DNA from 4 places in the Pseudarthrobacter sp. alpha12b genome. Region 2 is predicted to be linked to each of the others. Evidence: riboswitches for the same ligand, from Rfam matches in the RefSeq annotation. Region 2 holds a riboswitch; each other region holds the start of a gene.
The links. Region 2 has a riboswitch for cyclic di-AMP ahead of ACTAQI_RS20965 (C40 family peptidase). Riboswitches for the same ligand answer to the same signal wherever they lie in the genome.
Positions count from the first base shown of each region.

Region 1: it holds a riboswitch for cyclic di-AMP, as region 2 does, so the genes downstream of both, ACTAQI_RS06905 (LysM peptidoglycan-binding domain-containing protein) here and ACTAQI_RS20965 (C40 family peptidase) in region 2, are expected to answer to the same signal.
Region 3: it holds a riboswitch for cyclic di-AMP, as region 2 does, so the genes downstream of both, ACTAQI_RS16400 (glycoside hydrolase family 16 protein) here and ACTAQI_RS20965 (C40 family peptidase) in region 2, are expected to answer to the same signal.
Region 4: it holds a riboswitch for cyclic di-AMP, as region 2 does, so the genes downstream of both, ACTAQI_RS20015 (aggregation-promoting factor C-terminal-like domain-containing protein) here and ACTAQI_RS20965 (C40 family peptidase) in region 2, are expected to answer to the same signal.

Region 1 is NZ_CP196746.1:1,528,929-1,533,130, reverse strand. Features, by position in the region: gene ACTAQI_RS06910 (protein adenylyltransferase SelO) at 1-792, shown strand, start outside; gene ACTAQI_RS06905 (LysM peptidoglycan-binding domain-containing protein) at 903-1,748, opposite strand; cyclic di-AMP (ydaO/yuaA leader) riboswitch at 1,752-1,922, opposite strand; gene ACTAQI_RS06900 (aggregation-promoting factor C-terminal-like domain-containing protein) at 2,176-3,516, shown strand; gene ACTAQI_RS06895 (TraR/DksA family transcriptional regulator) at 3,538-3,897, shown strand; gene ACTAQI_RS06890 (DNA alkylation repair protein) at 3,894-4,202, shown strand, end outside.
Region 2 is NZ_CP196746.1:4,515,484-4,519,685, reverse strand. Features, by position in the region: gene ACTAQI_RS20975 (HNH endonuclease) at 1-164, opposite strand, end outside; gene ACTAQI_RS20970 (NlpC/P60 family protein) at 425-1,192, opposite strand; gene ACTAQI_RS20965 (C40 family peptidase) at 1,355-2,035, opposite strand; cyclic di-AMP (ydaO/yuaA leader) riboswitch at 2,106-2,284, opposite strand; gene ACTAQI_RS20960 (M23 family metallopeptidase) at 2,413-3,234, opposite strand; cyclic di-AMP (ydaO/yuaA leader) riboswitch at 3,245-3,455, opposite strand; gene ACTAQI_RS20955 (metal-dependent transcriptional regulator) at 3,594-4,202, opposite strand, start outside.
Region 3 is NZ_CP196746.1:3,544,927-3,549,128, forward strand. Features, by position in the region: gene rpsR (30S ribosomal protein S18) at 1-122, opposite strand, end outside; gene ACTAQI_RS16390 (single-stranded DNA-binding protein) at 249-824, opposite strand; gene rpsF (30S ribosomal protein S6) at 898-1,203, opposite strand; cyclic di-AMP (ydaO/yuaA leader) riboswitch at 1,593-1,743, shown strand; gene ACTAQI_RS16400 (glycoside hydrolase family 16 protein) at 1,748-2,860, shown strand; gene ACTAQI_RS16405 (glycosyltransferase) at 2,984-4,177, shown strand; gene ACTAQI_RS16410 (oligosaccharide flippase family protein) at 4,174-4,202, shown strand, end outside.
Region 4 is NZ_CP196746.1:4,320,265-4,324,466, forward strand. Features, by position in the region: gene upp (uracil phosphoribosyltransferase) at 1-434, shown strand, start outside; gene ACTAQI_RS20010 (glyoxalase superfamily protein) at 479-868, shown strand; gene ACTAQI_RS20015 (aggregation-promoting factor C-terminal-like domain-containing protein) at 1,050-1,781, opposite strand; cyclic di-AMP (ydaO/yuaA leader) riboswitch at 1,787-1,947, opposite strand; gene ACTAQI_RS20020 (hypothetical protein) at 2,158-2,571, opposite strand; gene ACTAQI_RS20025 (glycosyltransferase family 39 protein) at 2,650-4,202, opposite strand, start outside.

The DNA.
Region 1 (4,202 bases), 1.7 Mb from region 2:
GGGTCCGTCGTCTCGGCCCAGGCGGACCTGGTGGCCCGGTGGATGTTGGTGGGATTCGTGCACGGAGTCATGAACACGGACAACATGACCATCTCCGGGGAAACCATCGACTATGGCCCCTGCGCGTTCATGGACACGTTCAATCCGGCCGCCGTCTACAGCTCCATCGATGTCAACGGGCGCTATGCCTACGCCAACCAGCCGGTGCTGGCCGAATGGAACCTTGCCCGGCTCGCGGAGGCGATGCTGCCGCTCATTGACGAAGACCAGGAAAAGGCGGTCGCCCCGGCGGTGGAGGTGCTGGGCGGATTCCGCGGACAGTACGGCAGGGCGTGGTTCGGCGGCATGACGACCAAGCTCGGCCTGGACAACGTCGACGGACGTGACGACGACGCCGCTGTGTCCGCCCTGGTGGATGATGCCATCGCCATCCTCAAAGACGGCCCGGTGGACTACACGGTGTTCTTCCGGAACCTGGGAAAGGCGGCCCGGGGGGACTTCCGTCCGGTGCGCGGCATGGTTCTTGACCTGGCCGCTGTTGACGCCTGGCTGGAGCGCTGGAAGGCGCTCAAACCTGACGCCGAGTTGATGGACAGTGTGAACCCGGCCTATATTCCGCGCAATCACCTCGTGGAGGAGGCGCTGTCCGCTGCCACGGGCGGAAACCTGGCTCCACTGCAGCAGCTGCTCGAGGCCGTCAGCGACCCCTTCACCGAGCGGCCCGGGCTGGAACGCTACGCGGAAGGTGCTCCCGAGGATTTCGGCAGCTATACGACCTTCTGCGGTACCTGACCGCCGCGGAGCGCCGCGTGGCAAAACGACAGGAGGGTGGCAGCCGGATTTCCCGGCTGCCACCCTCCTGATTCAGCCGGTCCCGCCAAGCGGGCCGGACTGCGCGAAGACTAGGCTACGCGAACTGCGGAGTAGCCACCGAGCCAGCTGATGGAGTGCACCTGCGTGTCGTAACCGTTGACGCCGCCGCTGACAACCTGGCCGTTGCCCGCGTAAACGCCCACGTGGCCGGAGGTGATGATCAGGTCACCGGGGGCGGGAGAGCCCACAACGGTGCCGTACTGGAAGAACTGGGTGGGGGCCAGGTCGCCGACGGACTTGCCGACGGAACGCAGGGCCTTTTCAACCATGGCAGTGCAGTCCTGCTGGACACCCAGCTGGCCATAAGCCGACGCGAGGATGGCAGCACCGGTGCCCGAGCCCGTGGTGGATGCCACCGGGGTGGCGGACGCGTAGGACATGTTCATGCCGGTGTTGGCCGGTGCGGAGGCAGCAGCCGCCTGGACGGGTGCTGCGGCGCGGGCAGGCGCCGGGGCTGCGGTGTAGCCTGCGCCCGGAATCTGGATCTGGTCGCCCGGGTAAATAACTGAGGACAGTCCCAGGCCGTTGGCTGACAGGACGTCGTTGAGGCTGACGCCGTAGGCTGCGGCAATGGCGCCAAGGGTGTCGCCGGAAACGACGGTGTGGACGTTACCTGCTGCTGCGGCGGGGGCTGCAGCCGGGGCGGCCGGTGCTGAATAGGCCTGGACGCTGGCCTGGCCGGTGGTGTCCGGGGCGGTTACACCGGCGTGGGCCGGAGCGCCGACTCCGAACGCAATGCCGGACGCTGCAGCAACGGCGAGGGCCGGGCGGCCCAGCGAGCGGGCCTGGGACTTGGCTGTTACGGCGAGGCCCTCGAGCACAATGGAGCGGGCCGGGGTTGCGCGGTGACGGGCTGAAATGGAATTTTTTGACACGGTTGATCGCCTCTCCCATGCCTGCGGGGTGAGCTGTCGGGTTCGGGCTGGAGATACCCGGCCGGGAGCGGCTCCGCGACAAACGGAAGCACTATCGACTTAACCCCTAGGCCACGTGTGGCCGTGGAAACTTGGTTCCCCCGTCCCTGCCAACTGGAGCGGTTGGATCCCATGATCAGCGGCAGGGCTCGGCATGCTGACGGGAATGTCCCGACTGAGAGGGACACCAGAAGACAATAACCCACACGCAGCGCCATTGTCACATTTGGATAACATACGAGGTTGTTCTCTCGCATTGCGCAAACGTCTGGACGTTATCCGATTTTTCGGTGCCGACCTCGCGTTGTCTACCGGCGCCGGGAAAGCTGTAACAATGCGGATACGGCCCCCTGTGTGGACCGCGAAACCAACGGTAAGCTTCGGGACTATGCCCCTGTTCGTGACCTTCGCCACGCGCCCCTTGCTCGCGGGCTTCATGGCCATTGCCGTGGCTGCCGGCACGGCGCTGCCGGCGGCCACGGCCGACGAACCGCCTCCGCCCGGCCGGTATCCTTCCTGGGCGGACGTGCAGAAGGCCCAGTCCTCCGAAGCGGCAAAAAGTGCGGAAATCACCACCATCAATGGACTCCTGACCGGCCTGCAGGCGGAGTCGGAGGCGGCAGGCGAAACGGCCGTGCGTTTCGCCGCCGACTACGCGGTGGCGGATGCCGAGCTTCAGACAGCCACTTCCCGCCTGGAAACCCTCTCCGCCCGGGCCGCGCACGCCAATGATGAGCTGGCCCGGCACCGGAAGGACATCGGCGCCCTTGCCGCTCAGTCCTACAAGACCGGCGGGACCAACGCGGGATTCTTCGTGGCGCTGGATGCCCTGGGAACCAACAGCGTCCAGGGGCTCAACCTGGTCAAGCTCGCAGGAGACAAGACCGCCGCCCTGGTGAACAATGCGGGGGCCGCCGAAAAGGTGGCCGCTTCCCTCACGGAACAGGAAAAACTTGCCAGGAACGAGCGGGCGCGCCTGTCGGTGGAGGCGAAGGCAAAGCTGGATGCCGCCCGTTCCGCCCAGGATGCGCTGGCCCGTCAGGTCACCGAGGAGCAGCGGCGCGGCGGCGAGTTGACCGCCCAGCTCGCCACCCTGAAGGGCACGACGGCGGCCCTTGAGGGTGAGTACCGCCACGGCCAGGCTGCGCTGGCTGCCTACGAGGCGGCCCAGCAGGCCAAGCGTGCCGCCGCGGAGGAGCAGGCCCGCAGGCAGGCGGAAGCTGCGGCCAAGGCAGCCGCAGTGGCAGCCCAGCAGCCCAGGGTGCCCGCACCCGCCGCAAACCCCGTCCAGGCTAATCCTGCCCCGCCCAACCCTGACCCCGTCAACAATCCTGTCCCTCCTGCTCCGGAGGCGCCGCCGGCACCTGCCCTGCCAAGCCCGCCCCCCGTCGTCGTGCCTTCCGTTCCCGGCGGGGCGGTCAACGATCCGGCCGGGGCGAGAAACTACGCTTCCGGCCGCTTGGCTGCCTATGGGTGGGGCCAGGACCAGTTCCAGTGCCTGGCCCAGCTGTGGACCAAGGAGTCCAACTGGCTGACCACGGCCACCAACGCCTACTCCGGGGCGTATGGGATAGCCCAGGCGCTGCCGCCGGGCAAATATGCCAGCGCCGGCAGCGACTGGCTGACCAGCTACCGGACCCAGATTGAGTGGGGCCTGGGCTATATCCGGGACCGCTACGGTTCGCCGTGCGGGGCCTGGAGCCACTCCGTATCCCTGAACTGGTACTGACTGACGCGTTAGGCTGTCCCCATGCCAGATTTCGAACGGTTCCGTGTGCTGCTCGAAGAGGAGCGGGCGCGGCGCCTGGCACTGTTGCCGGCGTTGCGGGCAGACATCGAGGCAGCAAACTCGGCGCGCCAGGACTCCAATGTCGACGACGAGCATGATCCCGAGGGGGCCACCATCGCCTTCGAACTCTCGCAGGCCGCGGCGCTCCTGAAGCAGAGTTCGGCGGGCCTGGACCAGATTGAGGCGGCCCTGGCCCGGCTGGCCGCGGGAACCTATGGAAGCTGCGCCGTGTGCGGAGAGCCCATCGCCGAGGGCAGGCTGGAAGCCCGGCCGTGGACCCCGTTCTGCATCCAGCACGCATCGTCGGGGCGCGGGCGGTGACGGCTGCGGCGGACGTGGTGTCCGCGGCTGCGGATTTCGTTGACAGGACCCTGCAGAACGAGGGTGCCTGGTACCGGGCGGACGACGTGGGGAACCGGCTGGGCGGGGTGCTGGCCTCGTATGGTTCGTCCGTGGGGGCCGTCCGCGGAACGGTCCGCGATGCCCTGCGCAAGTTCAAGGACCTGGACCACGACGGCACGGTCATGCTGGCCTCCGCCCTGTGGGGACAGCCCCGGCCCGGCTCCCGTCCGGTGTTCGAGCGCCGCCTGGCCGCCGTGGTGCTGCTGCAGTCAAGGGTGCAGCTT
Region 2 (4,202 bases):
AGGAGGATCACGGACGGGCGGCCCAGGACGTCGGTGGGGCCCACCACAGGGTCATCCCCTTCGGCCACCACGCTCGCCTTGCCCGTGAGCACAAGCACCAGCGCCCGGCGGAAAGTGATAACCGCCAGCGGTTCATATCCAGCATTCAGAACGAGAGTGCGCATGCACTTACCTCTTCACGGCCGCACCCGTCAGGGGCACGAGGGCCGGCTGCCCTCGGCATGTCCGGGCTATGGATCGACATCACAAGAGTAAACAAAGAAATGCAGAATCAGGTAATCGCCGCCCCGGAGCCCATTCGGGCCGTGAGAAGGGCACGGCACCGATGCCGTCGCCAACCCTTAAACCGCAGGGGACCCCCGCCTCACTGGCGGGGGTCCCCTGTAACATTTCCCGGCGGCCGTTCAGGCCGGCGCTGGAATGCTTAGTTGACGCGGATGAAGACGGGGCCGGAACCCACGTTGGCGCTGAAGACCACGGTCTGGTTCCCGTTGTAGCCGCCGTGGACGGCCATGCCGTTTCCGGCGTACACAGCAATGTGGGCCATGCCCGAACCGCCGTTGGCGTAGTAGATAAGGTCGCCCGGCTGCGCCTCGGCTGCACTCACGGTGCGGCCCAGGGACAGGTAGCCTGCGGGCCAGTCGTGGAAGTGGATGCCCACGGCGGCCAGGGAGTTGGTCACCAGCATGGTGCAGTCCTGCATGACGCCGAGCTGTGCATAGGCTGCGGACAGGATGGCAGCGCCCTTGCCGCTGGCCGAAGCCTGGGCTGCGGGAGCAGCCGGAGCAGCAGCGGTGGCAACCTTGGCCGTGACCTTGGGGGCAGCAACGGGCTGGGCAGCAGGAGCAGCTTCCTGCACCTCAACCTGGGGCTCAGGCTCCGCGACGGGGGCCGGCGTGGTGGTCACGGCCGGCTTCTCGTAGCTGATGGCAATGGTGGAAGCCGCGGAAATCGGGGCATCGACGGCGGATTCGACTTCCAGCTGGGACGCGGGAGCGGAATCGCGCTTGACGTTGGCGTCAGCAGCGTTCGCTGCGATGCCGCTGGTCAGGACCAGGCCGGAAGCGGCAGCGATAACCGCAGCCTGGCGGCCCATGCCGCCGGCGTTGTCGCTTACAGCTTTGGCAATGACAGCGATCGAGTTGGTTTTGGTGGCCTCGGCGCGGTGCCGTGCGGTAGCACGAGTCGTCATCAGTTCTCTCTTTCGTTGTTCCTTCGAACCGCTTGTAGGCAGACGCAGGGAATTGGATGCGCCGGCATCTTGGGGGTACGCCGGCGCATCCCGAACGGGGATGTGGTTTCTAGCGAAAAGCTTTGGGCAAAGAAATAGCCCTTGGAGCGTGGAGCCCAAGAACTACTTGTTGAGGTGGTAGTACGACGAGGTACCGGTGGCTGCAGGCGAGTGCAGCAGCGTGCCCTGGGACGGGTTGAGTGCGCTGACCATCATGCCGTTGCCGACGTAGATGCCCACGTGCGCGCCGCCGTTCTGGACCACCAGGTCGCCCGGCTGGGGGGTGGAGGTGGGGGTCATGATGCTCCACGCGTTGGTACGCGGGATGCTGATTCCGGCCTGGGCGTAGACCCACTGAACGAACCCGGAGCAGTCCCAGCCGGTGACGGGGCTGGTGCCGCCCCACACGTAGGAGTGGCCGATGCCGGTGTAGGCGATGGCCGCAATGCCCGAAGTCGCCGCGGAAACGGTCTCGACGGCCTTGGCGGCGGGGGCAGCGTCCTGGCCTGCAGTGGCCGTGGCCGTGCGTTCGGCCGGCGCGGTGGACTGCGGACGCACCGCTTCCACCTTAGGAGCAGCGGTGGTCTTGACGACGGGACGTTCGAAGGAAACCGTGGCCGTGGGGGCGGCGGTGACAGCGAGGGCCGTCTGGGCCGAACCGGACTCGGTGGAGGCAGAGACACCAGCGGTGGTGTCAGCTGCGGTGGCCGGCAGGCCCATGCTCAGGATGAGGCCCGACGCCGCTGCCACGACGGCAGCCTGGCGGCCTACGGTCCCGGCATTTGCGCTCACGGCCTTGGACACTGCGTCCAGGGGGTTGGTGCGAACCGTTTGCGCACGGTGGCGCGCAGAATGATGGCGTGAAGACACGAAGGTAGCCTCTCCCAATGCCTGCGAGGTGAGCTGTCGGATTCGGATGGGAGTCACCCGGCCACACTGCTTCCTGGGAAGCACGTGACTTAACCCCAAGGCCTTCTGGAAAGAAGGCCAAAATTGGTTCCCCCGCCCCTGCCAGACGATGAAATGCGAACGGACCTTGAGCGGTGGCAGAGTTAGGCAATCCACTCAAGAGCGTCAACTTCGGAAAAGTTGACGCGAGTTAGACGGTACAGCAGTTTTGTTTCAATGTCACATTCAGGTCACGGCAGGTCGCCACAATCTGAGAGTGAGCAATCACACAGTTAAAGCCAACCCATCGGATCAACCACTTCGCCGTTGACCTGCACCTCGAAGTGCAGGTGGCAGCCGGTGGACGCGCCCGTGGTCCCGCTGAGCGCAACAACGTCGCCACGGGAAACTGTCTGGCCCACCTTGACGTTGAACGACGACAGGTGGTTGTACGTGGTTTCCAGCCCGTTGCCGTGGTCGATGACCACCCGGTTACCGCCACCGAACTGATGCCAGCCCGCGAAGGTCACGGTGCCCGTCGCGGCCGCCAGGACGGAGGTCCCGCACTGCGCCACAAAGTCCTGGCCGCGGTGGAAGTCCCCGGAGCCACCGGTAATGGGGCTGACCCGGTAGCCAAAGGGCGAGGCGGTAGTGAGGGATGCGAGCGGCGCGGCCAGGGTGCCGGCGGATGCGGCGCGCGTGACGGAGCCGGCGGACTGGGCGCTCAGGAGTTGCTTCAGCTTCCCATCCGGGTCGGCCTGGGTCACCACGGCCGAGCGGCTGAAGTCGATCTGGGCACCAATATCGGCGGAAATCTGGGGCTGCGGGCTGACGGCGGAAGCTGCCAGGGGCGTATTGCCCGACGCGTCCGTGGCCATGACGGGACTGGTGGCCGGCACTGTGACTGTGAGCACCAGGCCGGTGGCGGCCAAGGCGATTCCGGCTTTCTGGCCAATGCCGCTGGCGGCGGCAAACTCCGTCACCTGCCGGAACGGGCCCCTGCGGCGGCGTGCGTCGCGATGCAGATCGCGGGGGCGCTCCGCTGCGACATCCTCGACAACCCGGGGTGCCAAAGGGGGGCCGGCCGCGCGGCGGCGGCCCCGGGAGGTCTGCATGGTCAAGAAGGGTTCCTCTCTGGAAAGCCTGCGGAGTTAGCTGTCGGATTCGGGTCAGAGAGATCAAAGACCCGGCCCGTCATGGGCAAGCTTCTGCACAGGGGTATTCCCGGAAGAATCCTTCACTGGAGAGGCTCGCTGCTGACGGACTTCACCCCAAGGCAGTCCCCCGCTGCCGGTTGTGGTTCCCCCGCCTCTGCCAGTAACGACTTCATGCACCCGATCCGCTGGCAGAGCTCGGCTCCGGATCGGGTAACGCTCAAGTATCGACGATTGTTACCACTATAGGGCCTTAAGACCCTAGGTAACAATTCCGTTATCTTTGCGTGGAAGCTTCGCTTTGGGGTATGCGGAGCCGCTCAGGGCTGGCTGAGGGCGACGAAAACATGGGCGGCCACCTCAGGCGGCAGCTCCAGCGCCCCTTCGATTCCCTGCACTCGCACGGAGATGTAGTCGCCCACGCGCTCCAGGGCCACTGAAGCGCCGGGCCGGATTCCGCCTTCGTCCAGCTGCGTCAGCAGTTCCGGCTCCACCTGGATCGGTTCGGCCAGCCGGCTGATGGTCACCGCTGAAGCGGGCGCGTAGCTCTTCATGGCCTCCACCAGGCTGATGGCCCCGTCAGCGAAACTGCTCGCCGGTTGTCCGCCCAGGGCGGCCAGGCCGGGGATGGGGTTGCCGTACGGCGACTCGGTGGGGTGGTCCAGCATCTCGTAGATCCGCCGTTCCACCCGCTCGCTCATCACATGTTCCCAGCGGCAGGCTTCGTCGTGCACGTAGGCCCAGTCCAGGCCGATGACGTCGGCCAGCAGGCGTTCGGCCAGCCGGTGCTTGCGCATGACCTCCGTGGCCCGCTTGCGGCCCGTGTCAGTGAGTTCCAGGTGCCGGTCGCCGGAGACGACAACGAGCCCGTCGCGTTCCATCCTGCCGATGGTCTGGGACACGGTGGGGCCGGAGTGGCGCAGGCGCTC
Region 3 (4,202 bases), 970 kb from region 2:
TTTCCGCGGTCGGAGATGAACTTGCGCAGCAATGCTACGTCCTTGTAGTCGATGACAGTGATGTCAGCGGCCTTCAAGGGGTTGGACTTTGGTTTGGGCTTACGGAGTTCAGCCTTAGCCATCGTGGAGCTCCTATTCTAGGGAGCCCGTGGATATTGATCCACGGGATGGTGGTGGTCCGACGGCGGCAGTGCCATGGGTGCGTTACGGCACCCGGGCAGCCCCGGAGTCGGGCCGTTATTTGGGGTTTAGAAGGGAGGTTCGGAATCGGGGCCGTTGCCCCAGCCGCCTGCGTTGGACACACCGGGCGTGGCCCAGGGATCGTCCTGTGCAGCCTGCTGGTTGCCGCCGCCCCAGCCTCCACCGGAGTTGCCGCCCTGGTTTCCACCAGAGTTGCCGCCTCCGAAGCCACCGCCGCTGTTGCCGCCACCGAAGCCGCCGCCACCCTGTCCGCCGGAGCGCTGGGTGCGGTTGACCTTGGCATTGGCATAGCGCAGGCTGGGGCCGATTTCGTCGACCTCAAGCTCGATAACGGTGCGCTTTTCGCCTTCTTTTGTTTCGTAGGAGCGGCTCTTCAGGCGGCCGGTAACAATCACGCGCATGCCCTTGGTCAGGGATTCGGCGACGTTCTCGGCTGCTTCACGCCATACAGCGGCGCGGAGGAACAGGGTCTCCCCGTCCTTCCACTCGTTGGACTGGCGATCAAAGGTGCGGGGGGTGGAAGCGATGGTGAAGTTCGCTACTGCCGAACCGGACGGTGTGAACCGCAATTCCGGGTCATTGGTGAGATTACCGATGACCGTAATGGTGGTCTCGCCTGCCATCTACTGCCTCCTTGTTCGATCCTGGGTGAAGAGTGCGTTTCCTGCGGGGTAAAGAATGAAGACCGGTGCTGAATTACTCAGCAATAACCTTCTGCTCTTCGGGGCGGGTGATCTTGGTGCGCATGATGGTCTCGTTAAGAGACAGCTGGCGGTCAAGTTCCTTGGCGGTCTCCGGCTTGGCGGTGAAGTTCACCACGGCGTAGATACCTTCGGACTTCTTCTTGATCTCGTAAGCCAGACGGCGACGGCCCCAGATGTCAACCTTTTCGATGGTTCCACCATCGTTGGTGATGACGTTCAGGAACTTCTGAAGCGACGGCTCAACGGTACGCTCTTCGACCTCGGGGTCGATGATTACCATCAATTCGTAAGGACGCATATGTGAACCCACCTCCTTTGGGCTAAGCGGTTACGGCATTTCCGTAACAGGAGGTTCATTTGCGATTCCGTGCAATGCCCCGCCGCCGGAACGGAGGCAGGACGCAGCACAGACTTCAATATCCTAGTGCATTTGGACCCGATAGGCGATTCGCGCTTGTCCCAAGGCTAGGCCCATGATGTACCGCGGGCAGCCCCGACTGACGCTATGTGGAAAACAATGCCGCGACCGCTGCGCATTACAACGTCCCGCGCCGTGGCCGGCCGGCGCCGCGCCCACCCAGTGAGGTCCGTTACCTAATTGTGATTCTTGCGTCCCTTTCGTGTACGGTCATCCGGGGGCCGCCCCCAGCCGGCCCCAGTCCCGAAGGTCGTCCAACTCTGCCGCCTCCGTGACTAGACCCGGACTCCAGGCAGAGGCGGGGGACCCAAGCGTCCCGGGCACGGCCCCGCGCCTGCCCTTGGGGTGAAGCCGCGATTCGCGGCCGAATGGCCTCATTCGAACCCGACAGCTAACTCCGCAGGCGATGAGAGGTGACTTCCCCATGCCCGCACTCCGCAATGATCGCGCCAAACCGTCCCACCGTTATCAAAATGAGACTGGACCTGCCGGAACCTCTCCGGACTCAAGGTCCACCACGCCCGGCCTGCCCCGGCGGCGCTGGCCCCTCGCCGCGGGGCTTGCCGCAGCCCTCCTCGGAGCCGGCTCCCTGGGCCTCGGCCTGACCCACAACGATGGCGCCGCCGACATGGCGCGGGTGGCCAGTGCCGCCGACGCCGGCAGCGACGCACCCACCCAGACTCCAGAGGCTGTTCCTTCCTCCGTGGCGCCTGCCCCGGCACCGGTACCGGCAGCTGACGCCGCTCCCGCTGCAGCCCCTTCCCCGGAACAGGCTCCGCCCGCGCCCGCAGCTGCACCGGTTCCCGCCGCGCCGGCTCCCTCCTCCGAATCCCCCATCGCAGTGGCGCCGGCCGCGGCGCAGCTTGCCAGCAGCGGGGCCCCTGCGCCCGCCGGCGTTCCGGGCAACTGGACCATGACCTTCGCCGACGAGTTCAACGGGGCCGGACTGGACACCGCGAAGTGGTCCGGATGTTGGTTCTCCCCCGGCTGCGGGACCATGAATAAGGTTTCCACCAGCCCGGCGAACGTCTCGGTGGCCAACGGAAACCTGGCCCTGGGCCTCGCCTCCGCCACCTCCGGGGGATTGGTATCGACCAACCCGAAGGGCGGGGCAGGCACGGGCTTCCAGTTCACCACCGGCTATGTGGAGGCCCGCATCAAGTTCCCCGGCAACGCCAACGGCCTCTTCAACTGGCCCGCGTTCTGGACCACGGGACAGTCCTGGCCGACCACCGGCGAGAATGACATTGCGGAGGTCCTGCAAGCGAAGATGACCGTTAATTACCACTCCGGTTCCGGCTCCCAGAACCAGGGCGGCGTGGGCGGCAACTGGGCCAACGAGTACCACACCTTCGGCCTGCACAGGATGGCGAATTCCTCCGACGTCTACTTTGACGGCGTCAAGGTCAAGTCCTACCCCACCAACGACGGAAACGCTCCGCAGTACATCGTGCTGAACGTCGGCGCCTCCTCCACGAACCCGGCCTACGGCCCACAGTCCCAGATGATGGTGGACTACGTGCGCGCCTGGCAGTAGCCGGCCACGCACCACCTGATGGAAGGGCGACGGCGGGACCTCCCGCCGTCGCCCTTCCAGCTTCACCTCAAGGTTGCCCAAAGGTCACCCTCCGCCGGCAGTGTGATCCAGTACACTCTTGCAATGAGGCTCCTGTACGTGACGGAAAGCGTGCCCAACCGGGATCCGGAACTGGGCGATGGAAGCTCGATGATTCCGTACGAAGTGATCCTGCACCTCCCTCCTGACGTTGCCGTCACGCTGCTGACTTTTTCGGGCCCCGTCCCGGTTCCGGCGGAGATCAGGAACCGCTGCGAAACCGTGTACGAACTGGCGCCGCGGGAGGAAATTTCGGCCTTTGTCCGTTCCCTGGGCGGCCTCGCCGGGCTGGGGAAACACCGCCGTTCAACCCCGTCTGCCCGCGCCGCAGCCGCCCGGTTGTCCGCAGACAGGGACGCCACCCTCATCCACGGCCCGCACGCCCTGTTCCTGTCCCATCACGTCACCGGGCCTCTGGTGCTGCAGACAGTTGACCCCTGGTCCATCCGGGCCGGCATGGACACGGCCATCGCGCGCACCTTCCGGCCGGCCTATCGGCTGCGCGAGCAGCTGGCCGCCCGGGCTGAGCTGCAGCTGCCGCCCAGGGCCCGGCTCCTCACCGTCGGGGCCCAGGATTCTGCGGCCTGGTCCGCCAAGCTGGGCAGGTCCGTCCGAAGCATCCCCAACGGAACAGCAATGGCTGCCGGTCCCCGCCGGGAGCGGGATATCCCCGTTGTCTGCTTTGCGGGCAGCCTGAACTACGCCCCGAACGTGGACAGCGCCACCGTGCTGGTCAGCAGGATCGCGCCGCTGGTGTGGCGGGAAGTCCCCAACGCCCGCTTCGTCATCGCGGGGCGGCGGCCCACCCCGGCGGTGCAGGCGCTGGCCGGACCCCAGGTGGACGTCCTGGCGAACGTGCCTTCCATCCTGGACGTCTTCCAGGGGGCCGACGTTGCAGTCTTCCCGGACGAGCACGGCGTGGGCATCCGGAACTCCGTCCTGGAAGCCCTTGCCGCGGGGCTGCCCGTGGTTGCCACACCGGTGGCTGCGAGGGAACTGCCTGCGCACCCGCTGCTGACCGTTCAGGACAGCCAGGAGGCACTCGTGCGCAAGGTGGTGGAACACCTCACCGCCCCCGCGCCACTGCAAGGGCGTCCCGCCAGCATGACGGCGGAAGGGTCTGCAGGCGCTGTCCGCACCTGGGACACCGTGACGGACGAGTACCTGGCGGAAGTCCATGCGGCCATGGCTGCTCCATCCCCTGCCGGGGAGCTTTCCCGAACGAACAGGCACCCATGACCTACGCGCCGGGGGAATTGGAGCG
Region 4 (4,202 bases), 200 kb from region 2:
AGCCCACCCCGCTGGTGGTCCCCATCCTGCGCGCGGGCCTGGGCATGCTGGAGGGCATGACCAAGCTGGTCCCCACCGCCGAGGTGGGTTTCCTGGGCATGGCCCGGGACGAGGAGACGCTGGACATCATCACCTATGCCGAGCGCCTGCCGGAGGATCTCACCGGCCGCCAGGTGTTCGTCCTGGACCCCATGCTGGCCACCGGCGGCACGCTGCGCGAGGCCATCAAGTTCCTGTTCAAGCGCGGCGCCTCCGACGTCACCTGCATCTGCCTGCTGGCCGCTCCCGAGGGCCTGGCCAAGCTGGAGGAAGAACTGGGCGACGCAAACGTGCACATCGTCCTGGCCTCCATCGACGAGAAACTCAACGAGAAGTCCTACATCGTTCCCGGCTTGGGCGATGCAGGTGACCGCCTGTACGGCATCGCAGGGTAGCCTTCCCCCTTTTCGGGCAGGGGCACCGCCGCTAGCCTGTGCGGATGGACTGGAAACTCGAACTTGTCTTTGTCCCCGTCTCCGACGTTGACCGCGCCAAGGATTTCTACGTCAACAAGGTGGGCTTCAACGCCGACTACGACGAGCGGCCTTCGGACGACATCCGCTTTGTGCAGCTGACGCCGCCCGGGTCTGCCTGCTCCATCTGCTTGGGGGAGGGGCTGGTGGACGCCCCTCCCGGCACAGGATCAAACCTGCAGCTGGTGGTGGACGACATCCAGGCGGCGCACGACCACCTGAAGAATAACGGTGTGGACGTCAGTGACATCGAAGTGCTGCCTTGGGGCCACTTCGTCTACTTCGCCGATCCGGACGGAAACAAGTGGTCCGTCCAGTACATCCCGTGGCGGAACGCCGGGCCGGACGCAACTTAAAGCACTTCGGGCCGCATCCACATGGATGCGGCCCGAAGTTGGCGCTGCAATTCCCCTGCTGTGCCCCACGCCCAAGGCGTACGACGGCGCGTGGCCGGGTACGCGCCGTCGTACGCCGTCCATGGTGGGGAGACTCAGCGGAGGGCTCGCGTGGCGTCGCGGCCGCCAGGGGGGTGGGTGCCTAGTACCAGTTGTGCGCCAGGTGGAAGTTCAGGGCACCGCAGGGCGACTGATAGCTCTTTTTGATGTAGTCCAGGCCCCAGTTGATCTGCGTGCGGTAGTTGGTGAGGTAGTCGGCGCCGGAGCTGGCCATCTTCTCAGCAGGGAGGGATTGGACAATACCGTACGCTCCGCTGCTGGGATTGGTGGCCGTGGTGGTCCAGTCCGATTCCTTGGTCCACAGCGTCTGCAGGCACTGCATCTGGTCCGGTCCCCAGCCGTAGGTGGCCAGCTGGCCGGCGGCGTACGCCTGGGCGCCGGCGGGATCGTTAACCGCGACGGCCGGTGCCGGCTCAGGAGCGGGGGCCGGTTCCGGTGCTGGTGCCGGGGCGGGCGCGACAGGCGCCGGGGCGGGCGCGACAGGCGCCGGGGCTGCCGGTGCTGCCGCGGGAGCCGGTTCCGCGGCCTGCGGTGCCACGCTGATGGCGGCGGGAGCGGGGGACGCTGCCGGGTTGGACCGGATTTCGCTCTTCTCGATGCTCATTTGGGCGTCGGACGCTGCCGGGTTTGACCCGGTGGATGCCACCGGAGTCATGCTGCTGGTGGCCTGTCCGGCCGCGCCTACGCCAACCAGCACCGCGCACGATGCTGCAAGGACGGCGGCGCGCTGGCCCAGGGTGGTCTTCTTTGCCTGCTGCTTGGCCCGGTGTTTAGCCTTGGCATGCAGGCGTGCTTCTGCCGTGTTTTTGGACATGATTGATCGCCTCTCACACCTGCGGAGTTAGCTGTCGGGTTCGGATGAGGGCATCCGGCCGCACGGAAAAATCACGTGCTGGCTTAACCCCAAGGGCATTCATTGCCCGGGACGGTGGGTCCCCCGCCTCTGCCGTTGCTCAATCGGAATCCGGGGAAGCGGCAGAGCTTGGCGTCAACCCGGGATATGCGGCCCGAACGGGGGCCGCACCCAATCGACGGTACAGGAAGATTAAGCAGAAGTCACATTTAGGTAACGGAAGTCACGGACGCCGCGCGTCGGTTTGCGGCGCCCTCCGGGTTTCTTGATCCCGGAGGGCGCCAACGGTGTTCAGGTACGGGGGCCGCTGCTGGCACTACGCTGCGGCACCCCGGGGCTACCGGGCGAAGTACTCCCGGATACTCGTCAGCGAGCTCGACCCGTGATAGCCCAGATCGCCGGGGCCGGCTGAGACGGCGTCGTCCGGCGAAAAAATCCCGACACCGAACGTACCGCCCTCCACATCCTTGATGCTGTCCAGCAGCACCGGCATGGCGTCCTGCAGGGTCCCCATAAGCGCCTGCTTTTGCGCGCTGTCGGCTACGAGTTTCACCGTTATGAACTCGCCGGACGTGCTGACGTTGGCGTCGGCCTGCACGGCCGTGACGCCGGAAACCGACATTCCGGCCTTCTGCAGGGCGCCCTCCAGCTGCTCGGCTTTGGAAGGTCCGCCAAGACCGCAGGCAGCAAGGCTCACTGCCAGAACTCCCATCAATAGTGTTCCGGTCATGGGTTGGATCAGGTTGTTCATCGGTTTCCTCCACTACGGTCCGGCCGCGGAACTCCTGCGTTGGCTCCCGTTGAGCGTAGTCGGCCTTGCTGCAGTGTCCTACTTGGTGAGCCGGTAAACGGTGGAGTTTCCTACTGTCTGGGCCTGGAAGTTGGCCTGCACCCAGGCGGCCACCTGGGAGTTGCCGCGGCCGCCCATGCCGCCCATGCCGCCTCCGCCCATGCCTCCGCCCTCAATGAAGTAGCTGATTTCACCCTTGGCCACCATGTCCTGGAACTCGGCGAGCGTGGGGTACGGATCCCCGCCGTTCCAGCCGCCGAGCGCGATGACGTTGGTGTTCGTGGCAAGTTCCAGGCTGGCTGCCTGGCTGGCGCCGGAGACGATCGCGGACCACTTCGTGGTGGTGGAGGAGAGCAGTGCGGTCACTGCGGCATCGGCGGTTCCCTCACCGGGGCCGCCCGCTCCGCCGGGACCACCGGCCCCGTCAGCTGCCCCGCCAATTCCGTTTGCGGGGTCAAACCTGTCGGTTCCGGTGGCAGCGTCGGCGCCGTCGGTCCGGTCGCCGCGGAAGCCGGCAGCCCGGTTGCCGAAGCCGCCCGCCGAACCCGCGGGCCCCGACGTCGGAATGGACCCCGAGTGGGCCGAGGCAGTGGTGGCCAGGGTCCAGGCCGCAGCCCCAAGGCCACCGGCCAGCAGGGATACGACGACGGCGGCGGCAGCCCCCGCGCGCCGGAACCGTCCGGAGGCGGCCGCTGCGTCGAGGCGGAGAAGGATGCCTGCGGCGGCAAGGACGCCGAGGACGATGATGGCGATGCGCAGCCAGGGGAGCCATGAGGCGTCGCGGCCCAGGAGGACCGCCGACCAGATCGAAGTGCCCAGGACGGTTACGGCGAGGACAATCCTGGCCGGCCAGTAGGCGCGGCCGCGCCAGAGCTCCACGGCACCGATTCCCACCAGTGCCGCGATCGCCGGCGCCAGTGCCACCGAGTAGTAGGGGTGGACGATGCCGCTCATGAAGCTGAAGACACCCGCGGTGACCAGAAGCCAGCCGCCCCACAGGACCAGCGATGCACGGCCCATCGAGGTGCGGGCTTCCCGCCGGGTGAACCACAGCCCGGCCACCAGCAGGATCAGGGCGGCCGGCAACAGCCATGACACTTCGCCGCCAAAGCTCGTCCCGAACATCCGCAGCAGCCCGGCCGCCCCGCCGAATCCGCTGTTCCCGCCGCCGAATCCGCCACTGGCACCGCCGGCCGCACCGCCCGCTCCGCCGCCGGGCATGCCTTCGCCCGAGCCGGTGATGCGGGCCAGCCCGTTGTAGCCGAAGGTTAGTTCCAGGAAGCTGTTGGTGGTGGAACCGGCCATGTACGGGCGCTCCGAGGCCGGTGTCAGCTGGAAAAGGGCGATGTAGCTGCCGGCCACCACGATGATCCCTGCCAGGGCTCCCAGGAGGTGTGCCAGCCGGCGGCCGATCGAGGTGGGGGCAGCCCACAGGTAGGCGAGTCCCAGCGCCGGAACGATCAGGAAGCCCTGCAGCATCTTGGTGAGGAAAGCCAGGCCAATGACGGCGCCCGCCGCCACAAGCCACTTCCAGCCCGCCCGCTCGATGGCCCGGGTCGTGAAGTACGCCGCCAGCACCAGGCAGAGGGTGA